DNA from 2 places in the Streptomyces sp. NPDC048417 genome. Region 2 is predicted to be linked to the other one. Evidence: riboswitches for the same ligand, from Rfam matches in the RefSeq annotation. Region 2 holds a riboswitch; the other holds the start of a gene.
What was found. A riboswitch is a leader RNA that binds a small molecule or an ion and turns the genes downstream of it on or off. The one in region 2 is predicted to bind ZMP and ZTP.

Region 1: linked by a shared signal. The riboswitch ahead of AB0D59_RS11420 (bifunctional 5,10-methylenetetrahydrofolate dehydrogenase/5,10-methenyltetrahydrofolate cyclohydrolase) and the one ahead of AB0D59_RS09975 (glycine hydroxymethyltransferase) in region 2 are both predicted to bind ZMP and ZTP.

Annotation. Positions count from the first base shown of each region.
Region 1 is NZ_JBEZKI010000006.1:79,583-88,776, forward strand. It holds gene AB0D59_RS11400 (hypothetical protein) at 1-186, opposite strand, end outside; gene ctaD (cytochrome c oxidase subunit I) at 183-1,790, opposite strand; gene AB0D59_RS11410 (sigma-70 family RNA polymerase sigma factor) at 1,896-2,438, shown strand; gene AB0D59_RS11415 (CU044_5270 family protein) at 2,431-3,405, shown strand; gene AB0D59_RS11420 (bifunctional 5,10-methylenetetrahydrofolate dehydrogenase/5,10-methenyltetrahydrofolate cyclohydrolase) at 3,406-4,254, opposite strand; ZMP/ZTP riboswitch at 4,281-4,363, opposite strand; gene AB0D59_RS11425 (hypothetical protein) at 4,381-4,548, opposite strand; gene AB0D59_RS11430 (nuclear transport factor 2 family protein) at 4,536-4,901, opposite strand; gene AB0D59_RS11435 (hypothetical protein) at 5,074-5,370, shown strand; gene AB0D59_RS11440 (ABC transporter ATP-binding protein) at 5,454-7,232, opposite strand; gene AB0D59_RS11445 (S-(hydroxymethyl)mycothiol dehydrogenase) at 7,684-8,772, shown strand; gene AB0D59_RS11450 (MBL fold metallo-hydrolase) at 8,772-9,194, shown strand, end outside.
Region 2 is NZ_JBEZKI010000005.1:187,547-196,740, forward strand. It holds gene AB0D59_RS09955 (DMT family transporter) at 1-165, opposite strand, end outside; partial or broken gene AB0D59_RS09960 (hydrolase) at 484-1,422, opposite strand; gene AB0D59_RS09965 (hypothetical protein) at 1,712-2,062, shown strand; gene AB0D59_RS09970 (glutathionylspermidine synthase family protein) at 2,070-3,266, shown strand; ZMP/ZTP riboswitch at 3,397-3,486, shown strand; gene AB0D59_RS09975 (glycine hydroxymethyltransferase) at 3,519-4,979, shown strand; gene trpS (tryptophan--tRNA ligase) at 5,122-6,135, shown strand; gene AB0D59_RS09985 (2'-5' RNA ligase family protein) at 6,322-6,900, shown strand; gene AB0D59_RS09990 (decaprenylphospho-beta-D-erythro-pentofuranosid-2-ulose 2-reductase) at 6,996-7,751, opposite strand; gene AB0D59_RS09995 (FAD-binding oxidoreductase) at 7,767-9,167, opposite strand.

The DNA of each region.
Region 1 (9,194 bases), on a different contig from region 2:
TCGCGTCAGTTCCAGGTACTCGGTCTCGTAATGTCGCTCAAGGTCGGCCCGTTGGGTATCCGTGAGCCAGCCGACGCGGTCTGCGAGCCGTGCCGCCGCCCTCCGGCCCTCTTCGCGAGTCGCCGCCAGCAGCAGGTGCCCCTCGATCTGGCCGATCAGCGCCCGTTCCTCCTCCCGCGCGGTCATCGCGTGCTCAACTCCCTTTCCTTCAGCGGCTCCCCGGGATGATGCAGGTCGAACGCCGGTGACTCGCTCCGTATCTGGGGGAGTGACACGAAGTTGTGGCGCGGGGGAGGGCACGACGTCGCCCACTCCAGGGAACGCCCGTACCCCCACGGGTCGTCCACCTCGACCTTCTCGCCGTACTTCGCCGTCTTCCACACGTTGTAGAAGAACGGGAGCAGTGACGAGCCCAGCAGGAACGAGAAGATCGTCGAGACCGTGTTGAGTGTGGCGAAGCCCTCCACCCCCAGGTAGTCGGGGATCCGGCGCTGCATGCCCTCCGCGCCCAGCCAGTGCTGGACCAGGAACGTGCCGTGGAAGCCGATGAACAGCGTCCAGAAGGTGATCTTGCCGAGTCGCTCGTCGAGCATCTTGCCGGTGAACTTGGGCCACCAGAAGTGGAAGCCGGCGAACATCGCGAAGACGACCGTGCCGAAGACCACGTAGTGGAAGTGGGCCACCACGAAGTACGTGTCGGAGACATGGAAGTCGATCGGGGGCGACGCGAGCATCACGCCGGTCAGACCGCCGAAGACGAACGTCACCAGGAATCCCAGTGTCCACAACATGGGCGTCTCGAACGACAGCGAGCCCTGCCACATCGTGCCGATCCAGTTGAAGAACTTCACTCCGGTCGGGACCGCGATGAGGAAGGTCATGAAGGAGAAGAAGGGGAGGAGCACCCCGCCGGTGACGTACATGTGGTGCGCCCACACGGTCACCGACAGGCCGGCGATCGCGATGGTCGCGGCCACCAGGCCCAGGTAGCCGAACATCGGCTTGCGGGAGAAGACCGGGATGACCTCGGAGATGATGCCGAAGAACGGCAGGGCGATGATGTACACCTCTGGATGGCCGAAGAACCAGAAGAGGTGTTGCCAGAGCAGGGCTCCGCCGTTGGCCGCGTCGAAGACATGTGCCCCGAATTTCCGATCCGCCTCCAGCGCGAACAGGGCCGCTGCCAGGACCGGGAAGGCGAGCAGGACCAGGACGGCGGTCAGCAGCACGTTCCACACGAAGATCGGCATCCGGAACATGGTCATGCCGGGGGCGCGCATGCAGATGATCGTGGTGATGAAGTTGACCGCGCCGAGGATGGTGCCGAAGCCGGAGAAGGCCAGACCCATGATCCACATGTCGGCGCCGACGCCCGGCGTGCGCACCGCGTCCGACAGCGGGGCGTAGGCGAACCAGCCGAAGTCGGCCGCGCCCTGCGGGGTGAGGAAACCGCCCACCGCGATCGTCGAGCCGAGCAGATAGAGCCAGTAGGCCAGCATGTTCAGGCGCGGGAAGGCGACGTCGGGCGCACCGATCTGAAGCGGCATGATCCAGTTCGCGAAGCCCGCGAACAACGGGGTCGCGAACATCAGCAGCATGATCGTTCCGTGCATCGTGAACGCCTGGTTGAACTGCTCGTTCGACATGATCTGCAGACCTGGCCGGGCCAGTTCGGCGCGCATGAACAGGGCCATCACGCCACCGACGCAGAAGAACGAGAACGCTGTGACCAGGTACAGCGTGCCGATCGTCTTGTGATCCGTGGTCGTGAGCCACTTGAGGTTCCTCATGCCCCGCCTGTGTCCGGGCCGGGCGAGCCGGTCACACTTCACTGGTGCGACGAGCGTCACCGAGAAGGGTGTGACGATCGGGAAGGTGCCGGACAAGAACCGAACATGAGCAACGACGAGATCTTCGCCGCTGCCTATCGCGAGCACTACTGGGCGGTCAGCCGTTATGTCGCGCGGCGACTGGACGGGCGGACCAGCGAGGTGGAGGAAGTGGTGGCGGAGGTGTTCACGGTGGCCTGGCGCCGCCGCGCCGACCTGCCGGCGGTCCCGCTGCCCTGGCTGTACGGCGTGGCGCGCAACTGCCTCGCCAACGCGGTACGCGGATACGGGCGCCGGCGCCGGCTGGTGGACCGGCTGGGCAACGACGAGACCGCGCACGGACGGCAGACCGTGGCCGGCCCGGACAGCGAGCGGCCCGGCTCCTGGGTGCACGAGGCACTGGGCCGGCTCTCCCCGGCCGACCAGGAGGTACTGCGGCTGACCGCGTGGGAGGAACTCGGCGTCGACGAGGTCGCGGTCGCCCTGGGCTGCGGCAGCCGGGCGGCGGCGATGCGGCTGCACCGCGCCCGCCGTCGGCTAAGAGCCGAGATAGACCGACTGCGCCCCCCTGCCGCCGAGGCTCTTCCCGAGGGACACCGCCATGGCTGACGAACTCGAACTGCTGCGCGCCGCCGACCCCGTGCCCGCCGCCGGCCCGCACTTCGGCGACGGCCCGCTGGACCACATCGCCGAACGCCACCTCTCCCGGTTGCTGCACGGCGCCCCCCACCCCGGGCGCCGGACCCGGCCGCGGCTGCTGTGGTCGCTCGCCGCGGCCCTCGTCGTCGCCACCGCCCTGACCCTGCTGCTCGGCGGTTCCGCGGGCACTCCCGCGGTCGCCGCACCCCGGCCGCTGGCCGTCCGCGTCCACTCCACCCCCGTACCGCTCGCCGAGGTCGCGAAACTGGCCGCCGTGGCGGCCCAGGACGGGTCCCCGGCGCTGCGCCAGGGCACCCACGTGCAGTCCTGGAGCCTCGGCATGAGCGACGGCAGGCCGCCGGTCACGCTGCCCGAGGAGAGGGTGGTGCGCTGGGCGGCCGACGGCAGCCACACCGAGCTGGTCGTGGCGACCGATCCGGCCCACCCCGGCCGCCCGGTCCTCACCGACGACGGCGACCGGCCGCGGCTGGTCGAGGACGGCCATGTGCTCAGCCGGCGCACCTTCCCGCCGATGTGGGGCGACGCCCCGCCGCTCGCCACACCCCCGCACGACCCGGCGAAACTGCGCACCTACCTGACCGAGCTGATCTACGGCCACACCCTCACGACATCGGAGCTCCTGGAGGCCACCGACGAGTTGCTCGACAACTGGACGCTCGGCGCGCGGGAGTCGGCGGCCCTGGCCGAACTCCTCGCCGACGCCAAGGGGCTGCGCCCGCTCGGCCAGGTCACCGACCGGCTCGGCCGCACCGGGCAGGCGTACGTCCACGACGAGGCCTCGGGCGCCCGGCGGATGCTGATCCTGGACCCGGCCACCGGTGCCGTACTCGGCCTGGAGACCACGTTCACCCGGGACGATCCCGAGTACGGCGTGCGGGCCGGTGACGTCATGGACTACAGCGCCTGGATGCGCTGATCACACCCCGAACTGCCGGGCGGCGGCGGTGACGGTCTGCTCCAGCAGCACGGCGATGGTCATCGGGCCGACCCCGCCCGGCACCGGCGTGATCAGCGAGGCCCGTTCGATCGCGGTGTCGAAATCGACGTCACCGACGTTCCCCTCGTTGTAGCCCGCGTCGAGCACGACCGCCCCCGGCTTGATGTCCTGGCCCCGGATCAGCCGGGGACGGCCGACGGCGGCGACCACGATGTCGGCCTCGCGAACGGCGGCCGAGAGGTCGGCGGTGCGAGAGTGGCAGTAGGTGACGGTGGCGTCGCGGGCGAGCAGCAGCATGCCGACCGGCTTGCCCAGGATCGCGCTGCGGCCGACGACCACCGCCCGCTTCCCGGCCGGGTCCACGTCGTACGCGTCGAGCAGGCGCAGGATGCCGCCGGGCGTGCAGGAGACGAAGCCCGGCAGGCCGAAGCTCATCGTCGCGAACGACGCGAAGGTCACGCCGTCCACGTCCTTCTCCGGCGCGATCGCCTCGAACGCGGCCCGCTCGTCGATGTGTTCGCCGACCGGGTGCTGCAACAGGATGCCGTGCACCGCCGGGTCGGCCGACAACTCCCGCAGGGTGCCGACGAGTTCCTCGGTGGTCGTGGTGGCGGGCAGCGCCACGTGCCGGGAGGCGATACCGGCCTTGCGGCTGCGGTTCTGCTTCATCCGGACGTAGGTGACGGAGGCCGGGTCCTCGCCGACCAGCACGGTCGCCAGGCACGGCGTGGTGCCGGTGCGTGCGGTGAACTCGGCGGCCCGCTGTGCGGTCTGCTCGACGATCCGGCGGGCGACGGCGGTTCCGTCCATGAGACGGGCAGGGGTCATGCGGCACACTCCTGAGCTGGTTCGACCTTGATCGCCCAGGCGCACGGCATCGACAGTGCGGGCCGCTCCCCGGTGGTGCTCCACCTCAGCGCCAGTCACGGCCCGCGCCCAGCGTAACCGAGACACTCAGCGTTTCCCACGGCGGTGCGCCGCCCGCAGGGCCGTCCGCAGCAGCATGACGGACGTACGCGGACGCGTGCGGCGGCGCTGCCCGAGCCCGGCCCCTGCCGAGAAGGTCCAGGTCAGCCGGGCGCTGACCTGGACCCTCGCGGTCCTTCCGGCTACTCGTCCCATGCCTGGATCATGATCTGTTCGGTGATCTTTCCGTCGCGCAGCGTGATCATCGACTCGGCGAGCACCCGGGCGCCGTCCGCGTACTCGCAGGACTCGCTGTAGGCGGCCCGGTCGCCCTGCACGATGCACTGGTCCAGCTTGTGCGTCATGTCCCGGCTGTAGACGTCGTCCAGCATCGCGGCTATGTCCCTGCGGCCGTGCAGGACCTTGGGATGGCTGGGCTGGGCGGTGCGGTCGACGATACGGATCTCCGCGTCGTCCGCGTAGAGCGCCAGCAGGGTGTTCCCTGTGTTTCCCTCCACGGCCCGGCGCAGTGTCTCGGTGTCGAACGTGGAGCCTGTCGCGGTGCCCATGGTGACCTCCTGCGGGAGCCCGCGACCCGATGCGGAGCGGGCCGCCAGAGCCCCACCTTCGAGCCTCCTCCGACCCGCCGGGCTCGGCAAGCGCAGGCCGGGCGCTCCGCCTGACGGGTGAGGGGGACCGGCTGCCCGTGTCCGGCCGGACGCCCGGGCCGTTGCTGGAGACATGATCTCAACACGACGTATCGTCGCCGCCGTCGGCCTCGCGGTCGGGGTCACCGGCCTCGCCGCGCCGCTGGCGAACGCGGCCGACGCGGGCGCGCAGCACCCCGGGAAGCTCAGCCCGCTCGGCGTGCTCGACTCGCTGGCCCGCAGTGACATCCCGGCGGAGTACAAGGACGAGATCCCCACGGTCTCGGAGCAGGTCCAGGGATTGAACGGACTCCACAAGCTGGGCGAACTGCACCAGATCACCGATCTGGCCGCGCCCGCCATGGGGCTGGTGCCGGGCATCGAGTACTGACCCCCGGCCGTTCTCCGAGGGCCGTCCCGGAAAGGGGCGGCCCTCCGCCGTATCCGGTGGCTCGGCGGCCAGGTGCCGGGTGCTCAGTGTTCGGCGGCCAGGAACTGCGTCGCCGCCAGCTCCGCGTACAGCGGATCCGCCGCCACCAGCTCCCGGTGCGTGCCCACCGCGCGGACCTGGCCCGCGTCCATCACCACGATCCGGTCGGCCATCGTCACCGTCGACAAGCGGTGCGCGACCACCAGCACCGTCGTCGACCGCGCCACATCGGCGACCGTGTCCCTGAGAGCCGCCTCGTTCACCGCGTCCAGCTGCGAGGTCGCCTCGTCCAGGAGCAACAGCCGGGGCCGGCGCAGCAACGCCCGCGCGATCGCGACCCGTTGCCGCTCCCCGCCGGACAGCTTGGTCCCGCGGTGCCCGACCAGCGTCTGCAGGCCCTGCGGCAGCCGCGCCACCAGACCGTCCAGCCGGGTCGTCTTGAGCACCCGCGTCACCGTGTCCTCGTCCGCCTCCGGATTGCCGAGGAGCAGGTTGTCCCTGAGCGACCCCGACAGCACGGGCGCGTCCTGCTCGACGTATCCGATGGCCGAGCGCAGCAGGGGCAGTTCCCAGTCGGTGAGCGGGCGGCCGTCGAGGGTGATCGTGCCGGACTCCGGGTCGTAGAACCGCTCGATCAGCGAGAAGACGGTGGTCTTGCCCGCGCCGGACGGACCGACGAACGCCGTCATGCCCCGGGCGGGTATCGCGAAGCTCACTCCGTGGTGGACGTACGGCAGGTCGTCGGCGTAGCGGAAGCGGACGTCGGTGAAGGTGACGGTGGCCGGTTCGGCGCCGGCGGACGGCAACTCGGCGGGCGCGGAAGGGGGTTCGGCGGGCAGCCGGAGCGCCTCCTGGATCCGGGCGAGCGCGCCGGCACCGGTCTGGTACTGCGTGATCGCGCCGACGACCTGCTGGATCGGCGACATCAGATAGAAGACGTACAGGAGGAAGGCGACCAGGGTGCCGACGCCGATCGCGCCCGTCGCCACCCTTGCTCCGCCCACCGCGAGGACCGTGATGAACGCCAGCTGCATCGCGAGCCCCGCCGTGTTGCCCGCCGCGGCCGACCATTTGGCGGCCCGCACGCTCTGCCGCCAGGACTCCTCGGCGGCCTCGTGCAGCGCCCGCTCCTCGCGGTGCTCGGCGCCCGACGCCTTCACGGTGCGCAGCGCGCCCAGCACCCGCTCCAGCGAGGCCCCCATCACCCCGACCGCGTCCTGCGCCCGCCGGCTCGCCCGGTTGATGCGCGGCACGATCGCGCCCAGCACCATGCCGGTCGCGGCGATCACCGCGAGCGTGACGCCCAGGAGCACTGGGTCGACCACGCCCATCATCACCACGGTGGCGACCAGGGTGAGCCCGCCGGTGCCGAGCGCGACCAGGGAGTCGGTGGTGACCTCGCGCAGCAGGGTGGTGTCCGAGGTGATCCGCGCCATCAGGTCACCGGGTTCGGTCCGGTCCACGGCGGTGATCCGCAGCCGCAGCAGGTACGACGACAGGGTGCGCCGTGCCCCGAGCACCACCGACTCGGCGGTGCGCCGCAGCACATACGAACCCAGGGCGCCGACCACGGTGTTGGTGACCACCAGACCCGCCATCGCGAGCAGCTTCCCGGTGATGGAACGGTCGTGGGACAGGTCGTCGATCAACCCCCGTGCCACCAGCGGCAGCAGCAGCCCGGTCCCCCCGGTCAGCAGCGAGAGCACCGCACCGGTCAACAGGGCCCAGCGGTGCGGCCGTACATAGGAGAGGAGCAGCCGGAACGCAGACGGACCGGTCCGGTCTCCCGTCCGTCGCGGCGGAACTGCGTCTGCGGTGGTCACGGTGCTCCTCGTCCGGGCGGTGGGCGGCGCACCAAGGCTACGTCGGGCGACCCCGGCCCCGGGCCCGGTCACCCACGGGCGGAACCGATCTTCGCCAGGGCCGCGGCCAGGTCCGCCGGGCCGGCCGCCGGCAGCGGCCGGCCCGGGTGCGCCGCCCGAGCCCCGGCCCGGCGAGGACCGGCACACCGGCGGTGCAGCGGACCAGGCCTTCCCGGCCCACCACCCGCGGGGCGCGCCCGGCGGGGCGGACGGCGGGGCCACCGGGCAGCTGAAGGGCCGGCCGCGTCGGCCATACGCCGGCACTCTGTCCTCGATCCCGGTCGCATCACCCCCGGGGGGTATCCGCATCGGAAAGATCCGCAACGATCGACGTGCTCCGTGCCGTTACCGATCGGTCACGCGTAGGGTCGGAAGACAGGCACGTCAGCAGAGCGACGAAAGGGTCAGGTCCATGGCGCAGGAAGTACGCGGCGTGATCGCACCGGGCAAGGACGAGCCGGTGCGGGTCGAGACGATCGTGGTGCCGGACCCCGGGCCCGGCGAAGCCGTCGTACAGGTACAGGCCTGCGGGGTCTGTCACACCGACCTGCACTACAAACAGGGTGGAATCAACGACGAGTTCCCGTTCCTGCTCGGTCACGAGGCCGCCGGAGTGGTGGAGTCGGTCGGCGAGGGTGTCACGGAGGTGGCGCCCGGGGACTTCGTGATCCTCAACTGGCGTGCCGTGTGCGGGAACTGCCGGGCCTGTCTGCGCGGCCGCCCCTGGTACTGCTTCAACACCCACAACGCCGAGCAGAAGATGACCCTCGCCTCGACCGGACAGGAGCTGTCCCCGGCGCTGGGTATCGGCGCCTTCGCGGAGAAGACGCTGGTCGCCGCCGGACAGTGCACCAAGGTCGACCCGGCCGTCTCCCCGGCCGTCGCCGGACTGCTCGGCTGCGGGGTGATGGCCGGCATCGGCGCCGCGATCAACACGGGCAACGTCGGCCGGGGTGACTCGGTCGCCGTGATCGGCTGCGGCGGGGTCGGCGACGCGGCGATCGCCGGGGCCCGGCTGGCGGGCGCCGCGAAGATCATCGCCGTCGACATCGACGACCGGAAGCTGGAGACGGCACGTACTCTCGGCGCCACCCACACGGTCAACTCGCGCGGAGGCGACCCCGTCGAGGCGATCCGCGAGCTGACCGGCGGCTTCGGCGCCGACGTCGTCATCGAGGCGGTCGGCCGCCCGGAGACCTACCGGCAGGCCTTCTACGCCCGCGACCTCGCCGGCACGGTGGTGCTCGTCGGCGTACCGACCCCCGAGATGAAACTCGAACTGCCGCTCCTCGACGTCTTCGGCCGCGGTGGGGCGCTCAAGTCCAGCTGGTACGGCGACTGCCTGCCCTCCCGGGACTTCCCCGTGCTGATCGACCTGCACCTCCAGGGCCGGCTGCCGCTGGACGCCTTCGTCACCGAGACCATCCAGCTCGACGAGGTGGAGAAGGCCTTCGACCGGATGCACCAGGGCGACGTGCTGCGTTCGGTGGTGCTGCTCTGATGACCACGCGCATCGAACGCCTCGTCACCTCCGGACAGTTCACCCTCGACGGCGGCACCTGGGACGTCGAGAACAACGTATGGATCATCGGCGACGAGCGCGAAGTGATCGTCATCGACGCCGCCCACGATGCCGAGGCCATCGCCGAGGCGGTCGACGACCGCGTACTGAAGGCGATCGTGTGCACCCACGCCCACAACGACCACATCGACGCCGCCCCCGCCCTCGCGGACCTGACCGGCGCCAAGATCTGGCTGCACCCCGACGACCTGCCGCTGTGGAAGCTCACCCACCCCGACCGCGACCCCGACAACCATCTGACCGACGGGCTCGTCATCGAGGCGGCCGGCGCCGACCTGACCGTGCTGCACACACCCGGCCACGCGCCCGGCGCCGTCTGCCTCCACGAGCCCGGCCTGGCC
Region 2 (9,194 bases):
CCCGAGCCCGTCCAGGCCCAGTCCGACGACGTACCGCCACTGCCGCACGGCCCGCAGCAGCAGCGCGGCCTCCCCGCCCGTGCCGTCACCGGCCGCCCGCGCGGCCATCGCCTGCAGGACGGTCGCCGTACCGAAGCAGATCGCGGCCGCGAGGGCGCACACCATTCCAAAGAGCACAAAGGGACTCTAGGGCCTGTCTGACAACTCCCGTCTGCCTCACGATGCCGTGCACGCTCCCCCACTGCCTTGAGGGCGTGGGAGGTGCCCCCACTCGGCGCACCGGGCGCAGACCCGAGTACGTCCCGTACGAGGGCCTGCGCCCGGGGCGCCGAGAGCACGCACCTGACGCCGCGAGGCCGCCCTCCGGGCGACGACGGGAATCGTCAGACAGGCCCTGGGGGAGGGGAGCGGACGGTGATCGTGGGGACAGTGCGAAGCGGGCCCGGGGCGAACCCAGGACCCGCTCCCTCCCCTTGCGGGTCAGCTGGCGCCGGCGAGCCAGGCGGTGGCGTTGAGGGCGAGGGCGGCGTTGGTGGCGCCGCTGTCGTTCCAGCCGTCGTACAGGGTGTTGCCGGACTGGCCGGTGCCGTCGTCGATCGGGGAGCTGTCGCCCCAGAAGGCGACCCGGCCGCTGCCGAAGGTGCTGGTGGCGAAGAACGCGCCGGTGTTGCCGGAGTAACCGCTGCGGTACACCAGCCCCTTGGCGGCCGCGTTGTCGGACGGCTTGAGGGTCGCCGTGGTCCCGTCGGCGATCAGGCTCTTGGTGACCGTGCCGAAGCCGCCGTGCAGCACCGCGTTGCTGCTGTCGCTGATCGCGGCCGGGTAGCCGGAGCTGATGTCCAGCGAGTCGATCGAGAAGCCGAACGGGTCGGTCGAGTCGACGCTGTTGTTGGTCATCAGGTCGTTGAGGATCTCGACCGCGTCGTAGCCGTCGCTGTTGCGGTCGGCCCCGGTGTGGTCGGAGATCATGAACAGACCCCCGCCGGCCTTCACGAAGTTCATGATCGCCGTCTTCTCGGCGGTGGTGAACTTGGTGTTGGGCTCGGGCAGTACCAGCGCGTCGAACTTCGACAGGTCGGTCGTCGACGAACCCCCGTACGTGAGGGCGCTCGTCGCGGTCTTCAGGCTGTAGTCACCGGTCTTCTGCAGGGCGACGCCCCACGACGACAGTGCGCCGGTCCAGTCCTTGTCGGAGGACGGGGAGGAGTCCTGGGAGAGCGGGTCGGGCTTGCTGGTGGAGATGATCCAGTCCGCGTTGCCGGCCTCCTCGGCGTGGCCGTCGTCGAACAGGACGCGGTAGGCGGTGGCGGCATGGGCGGGGGCGGCCGCGGTGCCGACCTGGAGCGCGGCTCCTGCGGTGAGCAGGCCGAGCACGGTCAGGGCCGTGGTGAGTTTGTGGCGCGAGGCGGCGAAGCCGGGCATCTGTCATTCCTCCGTCGGTGGGGGTGCGAGGGGGATGGCGGTGCGGGTGCTGCGGGGTGGTGTCTTCGCGCGTAGAGTTCGAAGTTGATCGTTCACCTACGAACAGCTGGACGGTACCCGGAGTGCGCGGCGCGGCGGCAGGACCTCCGACGGCTTCACATGATTTTCTTACCTGGACATGACAAGTCGAAGCGGGCTGGATCCGCTCGTCTAAGCTGTCGCCGGACACCCGGCCGACGATCACTCAACCGCCGTCGGCCCACCGCACATCACACGGGGGAACACGAACATGGCTGACACGCGCCGGCAACTCCGCTCGGGCACGGTGATCCTCGGCGGTATGGGCCTCCTGGCCGCCGCCCTCACCGCCTGCTCCTCCGACCCCGACAAGCGCTGCGTCGACCGCAACAGCTACACCGCCGCCAAGGGCTACCAGGTCGTCTCCGACAAGAACTGCACCTCCACCAAGGCCGCCGTCAACGGCGCCTACTACTACGGTGGCAAGAAGAAGAGCGGCTGGGTCAGCGGCGGCTCGTTCAGCAAGCCGGCCAAGGGCTCCGGCGGCTCGTCGAGCGGCGGCCACAGCGTCCACCGCGGCGGCTTCGGCCACGGCAGCGGCCACGGCAGCTCCGGCGGCTGACCGCACGATGCGTCGTCGTACCACGGAACCCCGCCCCGACTGGCAGCGGACCGTCGAGGGGCAGGGCCTGATCTACCCCCTCACCCGCCACCCGGACGGCACCCTGCGCCCGTACTGGGACGAGACCGCCTACTACGTCTTCACCCTCGACGAGGTGGAGGCGCTGGAGGAGGTGGTCGAGGAACTGCACGCGATGTGCCTGGCGGCGGCGGGTCACATCGTTGCGCAGGATCGTTTCGCCGAGCTGGGCATCACCGACCCCCGCATCCGCGCCGCCGTCACCGAGGCCTGGCACCGCCGCGCCGAACTCCCCTCCCTCTACGGCCGCTTCGACCTCCGCTATGACGGCACGGGCCCGGCGAAACTCCTGGAGTACAACGCCGACACCCCCACCTCCCTGGTGGAGGCGGCCTCGGCCCAGTGGTTCTGGATGGAGGACCGCTTTCCGGGCGCCGACCAGTGGAACAGCCTCCACGAACGCCTCGTCGCCGCCTGGCAGCGGCAGGCCCGGCTGCTCCCGCCCGGCATCCCCCTGCACTTCGCGCACTCCTGCGCCGACGAACTCGGCGAGGACCTGATGACGGTCGCCTACCTGAAGGAGACCGCCGAGCAGGCGGGCCTGGACACCGACTGGATCTCCATGGAGGAGATCGGCTGGGACACCCTCTCCGGCCGCTTCGTCGACAACCGACTCCGGTTCATCCGCAGCTGCTTCAAGCTCTACCCGTGGGAATGGCTCACGACCGACGCCTTCGCCGCCCACGTCCTCGACACCCTGGACAACGGCGGCGGCACGGGCACCACGATGTGGATAGAGCCGGCCTGGAAGATGCTGCTGAGCAACAAGGCGCTGCTGGCGATCCTGTGGGAGCTGTATCCGGGGCACCCGAACCTGCTGCCGGCGTACGTGGACGGCCCGCGGGAACTGGCCCGCACGACGGGCTACGTCAGCAAGCCGCTGCTGGGGCGGGAGGGTGCGGGCGTGCTCGTCCACCCGCCGGGCGCGGGGAGCGTCGTACGCGAAGAGCCGTGCTGCTACCAGGAACTGGCCCCGCTGCCCTCGTTCGACGGCAACCATGTGGTGCTCGGCGCATGGGTGGTGGGCGAAGAGGCGGCGGGACTGGGCATCAGGGAGTCGCGGGGCCTGGTGACGGACGACTACGCCCGCTTCCTGCCCCACGTGATCCTGCCCTCCGCCGCCTGACCCGGCCCGGCGGCCCCGGTTCCTGCCGGTGGGGCCCGGCGGCCGTGGCGTCCACCAGTCGGGCAGGCGTGCCGCCCCGCCCGACTGGTGGACGCCATGGCCCTCGGACGAGGCGTGCCCGGTAGTCTGACCAGCGGGCCGTGACTGGCGCGCTGGGATGGGACCGACCATCGGGGAGCGGCCCGTGCCTGATCGAGTGCCGTGCGCCTGGGCCGAACCGTGAACGCCGAACGCCATGTCCGGAGGTCCCGAATGTCCGAGCCCCGTTCCACCGAGCCCCTCTCCACCGAGTCCACCGCGTATCGCGCGGCCCTCGACGTGATCCGCGCGGTCGAGCCGCGCATCGCCGACGCCATCGGCCAGGAGGTCCACGACCAGCGCGAGATGCTCAAGCTGATCGCCTCCGAGAACTACGCCTCGCCGGCCACCCTGCTCGCGATGGGCAACTGGTTCAGCGACAAGTACGCCGAGGGCACCGTCGGCCGCCGCTTCTACGCCGGCTGCCGCAACGTCGACACCGTCGAGGCGCTCGCCGCCGAGCACGCCCGCGAGCTGTTCGGCGCCCGCCACGCCTACGTCCAGCCGCACTCCGGCATCGACGCCAACCTGGTCGCCTTCTGGGCCGTCCTCGCCGACCGCGTCGAGGTCCCCTTCCTCCAGAAGACGGGCGCCCGCCAGGTCAACGACCTCTCCGAGGCCGACTGGGCCGAGCTGCGGCAGGCCTTCGGCAACCAGCGGATGCTCGGCATGTCCCTGGACGCCGGCGGTCACCTCACCCACGGCTTCCGCCCGAACATCTCCGGCAAGATGTTCGACCAGCGCTCCTACGGCACCGACCCGGCCACCGGCCTGATCGACTACGACGCGCTGCGCGCCCAGGCCCTCGACTTCAAGCCGCTGATCCTCGTGGCCGGCTACTCCGCGTACCCCCGTCTGGTGAACTTCCGGATCATGCGGGAGATCGCCGACGAGGTCGGCGCGACCCTGATGGTCGACATGGCGCACTTCGCCGGCCTGGTCGCCGGCAAGGTCCTGACCGGCGACTTCGACCCGGTCCCGCACGCCCAGATCGTCACCACCACCACCCACAAGTCACTGCGCGGGCCGCGCGGCGGCATGGTCCTGTGCGACGACTCGCTGAAGGACCAGGTCGACCGCGGCTGCCCGATGGTCCTCGGCGGCCCGCTCCCGCACGTCATGGCCGCCAAGGCCGTCGCCCTGGCCGAGGCCCGGCAGCCCGCCTTCCAGGACTACGCCCAGCGGATCGTCGACAACGCGCGCGCCCTGGCCGAGGGCCTGACGCGCCGCGGCGCCACCCTCGTCACCGGCGGCACGGACAACCACCTCAACCTGATCGACGTCGAGTCGTCCTACGGCCTCACCGGCCGCCAGGCCGAGTCCGCCCTGCTCGACTCCGGCATCGTCACCAACCGCAACGCGATCCCGGCCGACCCGAACGGCGCCTGGTACACCTCCGGCATCCGCATCGGCACCCCGGCGCTGACCACGCGCGGCCTGGGCACGGCCGAGATGGACGAGGTCGCGGCCCTGATCGACCGCGTGCTGACGGCGACGGAGCCGGGCACGACGAAGTCGGGCGCCCCGAGCAAGGCCTCCCACGTCCTGGACGAGAAGGTGTCGACGGAGATCGCGCAGCGGGCGACGGACCTGGTCGCCGGGTTCCCCCTGTACCCCGAGATCGACCTGGGCTGATCGACGCCCTCAGGGGCAGCGCCCCAGAGGGGCGCGGGGAACTGCGCGACCAGCCGCAACGGCGCCGCAGTTCCCCGCGCACCGGACAACCCCCCCGCCTCGGAGACCAATCCCACCCTCACCCTCTGCGAGAATGGTGAGCATGGCCTCTGATCGACCCCGCGTGCTCTCCGGCATCCAGCCCACCGCCGGCTCGTTCCACCTCGGCAACTACCTCGGCGCCGTCCGCCAGTGGGTGGCCCTCCAGGAGTCCCACGACGCCTTCTACATGGTCGTCGACCTGCACGCGATCACGATCCCGCAGGATCCCGCCGACCTGCGCGCCAACACCCGCCTCGCCGCCGCGCAACTGCTCGCCGCCGGCCTGGACCCGGACCGCTGCACCCTCTTCGTGCAGAGCCATGTCCCGGAGCATGCCCAGCTCGCCTGGATCATGAACTGCCTCACCGGCTTCGGCGAGGCCAGCCGGATGACCCAGTTCAAGGACAAGGCGGCCAAGCAGGGCGCGGACCGCGCCAGCGTCGGCCTGTTCACGTACCCGATCCTCCAGGTCGCCGACATCCTGCTCTACCAGGCCAACGAGGTGCCGGTCGGCGAGGACCAGCGCCAGCACGTCGAGCTCACCCGCGACCTCGCCGAGCGCTTCAACGGCCGCTTCGGCGAGACCTTCACCATCCCCAAGCCGTACATCCTCAAGGAGACGGCGAAGATCTACGACCTCCAGGACCCGTCGATCAAGATGAGCAAGTCGGCGTCCACGCCCAAGGGCCTCATCAACCTCCTCGACGAACCGAAGGCGACGGCGAAGAAGGTCAAGAGCGCGGTCACCGACACGGACACCGTGATCCGCTACGACGCGGTGCTCAAGCCGGGCGTCAGCAACCTCCTCACCATCTACTCCACCCTCACCGGCAAGCCGATCGCCGAGCTGGAGCAGGAGTACGAGGGCAAGATGTACGGCGCGCTCAAGACGGATCTCGCCGACATCATGGTCGACTTCGTGACCCCGTTCCGGGAGCGCACCCAGCAGTACCTGGACGACCCGGAGACGCTCGACTCGGTCCTCGCCAAGGGCGCGGAGAAGGCCCGCGCCGTCGCCGCGGAGACCCTGGCCCAGGCCTACGACAGGGTCGGCTTCCTGCCCGCCAAGCACTGAGCGGAGTGCCGACGGTACCGAGCGAGGCGCCGGGGGCGCTCGGAGCGCTCCGGGGAGCGCACGGGAGCGCTGCACATCACTTCGGCCACGGCTGCCCGGAAGGCGGCCGTGGTCGTACAGTCGATAGCCGGACGGCCGGGTACGAACCCGACACGCGTCCGACCACCACGACCGACAGGAGATGACGTGGGGACCGTAACGATCGGCGTGTCGATCGCGGTCCCGGAGCCTCACGGCAGCCTGCTCCAGGAGCGGCGCGCGGGCTTCGGCGACGCCGCGGCCCACGGCATCCCCACGCACGTCACGCTGCTGCCGCCCACCGAGATCGCCGAGGGCGAGCTGGCCGCCGTTCAGGCCCACCTCGGCGAGATCGCCGCGGTGGGCAGGCCGTTCCCGATGCGGCTGTGCGGCACGGGCACGTTCCGGCCCCTCTCGCCGGTCGTGTACGTCCGGGTGGTCCAGGGGGCGGACGACTGCGCCTGGCTCCAGCAGCGGGTCCGCGCCGCGTCCGGGCCGCTCGAGCGCGAGCTGCAGTTCCCGTACCACCCGCATGTCACCGTCGCGCACGGGATCGACGAGGCGGCGATGGACCGGGCCTTCGCGGAGCTGGCGGAGTACGAGGCCGAGTGGTCCTGCATGGGGTTCGCGCTGTACGAGCAGGGTTCCGACGGTGTGTGGCGGAAGCTGCACGAGTACGTGTTCGGGGGCTCCGTCGTGCCGCCTCAGGTGGGGCATGCGGAGCGCGGGACCATCGCCAGCCGGTAGCTGCGGGCCGGTGGCCGGCCTGTCGCGCCCACGCGGCGGTGCCCGCACATCGACACGGCCCCGCGCCCCTGAAGGGGGCGCTCCCACGGGCGTCGTCAGATCGGTAGCCGTCGGAACACCGACCGCGGTGCGTGCCGCAGCGCCGCCATCACCACCCGCAGCGCCCCCGGTACCCACACCACCTCCGAACGCCGCCGCAGACCCGTCTCGATCGCCGTCGCCACCGCCTCCGGGGTCGTGGCCAGGGGCGCTTCCTCCAGCCCCGCCGTCATCCTCGACCGCACGAACCCCGGCCGTACGACCATCACGTGCACGCCGGTCCCGTGCAGCGCGTCGCCCAGGCCCTGGGCGAACGCGTCCAGGCCCGCCTTGCTGGAGCCGTAGATGAAGTTGGAGCGCCGCGCCCGCTCCCCGGCCACCGACGACAGGACCACCAGGGAGCCGTGACCCTGCGTCTGCAGGGCCCGTGCGCTGACCAGGCCCGCCGAGACGGCGCCCGTGTAGTTGGTCTGCGCCACCCGGACGGCCTTCACCGGCTCCCGCTCGTCGGTCGCCTGGTCGCCCAGGACGCCGAAGGCCAGCAGCACCATGTCGATGTCGCCCTCGGCGAAGACCTTGCCGAGGGCGGTCTCGTGGGACTCGGGGTCGAGCGCGTCGAAGGGGACGGTGCGGACGTCGGCGCCCAGGGCGCGCAGGTGTCCGGCGGCGTGGTCGAGCGCGGGGGAGGGGCGGCCGGCCAGCCAGACCGTGCGGGTACGGCGGGCGATCAGCCGGCGCGCCGTGGCCAGCGCGATCTCGGACGTACCGCCGAGGACGAGCAGGGACTGGGGCATTCCGAAGGCGTCCTTCATGACAGCGATCAGCTCCTAGAGGCCGAGACGGCGGGACAGGTCGGAGACGAACACCCCGCGCGGGTCCAACTCCGCGCGCAGCGCGCGGAAGTCGGCGAGCCGTGGATACATCACGGCGAGCAGGTCGGGGCGCAGCCGGGCGTCCTTGGCGAGGTAGACGCGGCCGCCGGCGCCCGCGACCTCCTCGTCCAGTTCGTCGAGGAACGCGCCGAGGCCGGGCAGGGCGGCCGGGATGTCGAGGGCGAGGGTCCAGCCCGGCACGGGGAAGGAGAGCCAGCCGGGGTCGGCGTCGCCGAAGCGCTTGAGGACGGCCAGGAAGGACGGGCAGCGGCGCTCGGAGACACGGGCCACGATCCGGCGCAGGGCGTCCTCCTGGCCGTATCCGACGACGAACTGGTACTGCACGAAGCCGCCGCGGCCGTAGACGCGGTTCCAGTGCGGGACGCCGTCCAGGGGATGGAAGAACGCGGAGATGCGCTGGAGTTGGCCGGTACGCGCGCGTGGCGCCTTGCGGTACCAGAGTTCGTTGAAGAGGCCGACGGTGGTGCGGCCCAGGAGGCCTTCGGGGACGAACGCGGGGGCGGCCGGAAGCTGACGGGGGCGGAAGGCCAGTGGTGCACGCCCGGCGCGTGTGCCCTCCCCGAGCGCCTCCCGGGGCGCATGGTCGCCGCGTGTGAGCACCGCGCGCCCGGTCGCCGCCCCGCGCGCCAGCAGGTCGATCCAGGCGACCGAGTAGCGGTAGCGGTGGTCCGTGGTGGTCAGGCGGTTCATCAGGTCGTCGAGGTCGGTGGCGCGTTCGGTGTCGACCGTCAGGTACGACGTCTCGACCGGGAGGAGGCGGACGGTCGCCGTGAGGATCACTCCGGTCAGACCCATGCCGCCGGCCGTCGCGTCGAACAGCGGGGTGCCGCGGCTCACCGTGCGGACCTGGCCGTCGGCGGTGAGGAGTTCGAAGGACAGCACGTGACGGGAGAAGGATCCCGAGACATGGTGGTTCTTGCCGTGGATGTCGGCGCCGATCGCGCCGCCCACCGTCACCTGGCGGGTCCCCGGGGTCACCGGGACGAACCAGCCGAGCGGCAGCAGCACCTCCGTCAGGCGGTGCAGGGAGACCCCCGCGTCGCACAGGAGGGTGCCGCCGTCGGCGTCGATGGCATGGATGCGGTCGAGGCCCGTCATGTCGAGCACGGCGCCGCCGGCGTTCTGCGCCGCGTCCCCGTACGCCCGTCCCAGCCCCCGCGCGATACCGCCGCGCGCCCCGCAGTTCCGGATCGCGTTCGCCGCCTCCTGGTACGTCCGGGGACGGATCAGGAGGGCGGCGGTGGGGGCGGTGCGGCCCCAGCCGGTGACGGGGACGGTGGTTCCGGGGGGTGCGGACTCGGCGGGACCTGCGGACCCTCCAGGCTTTCCAGGCATGAGGACGACCGTATCGCTGCCGTATGG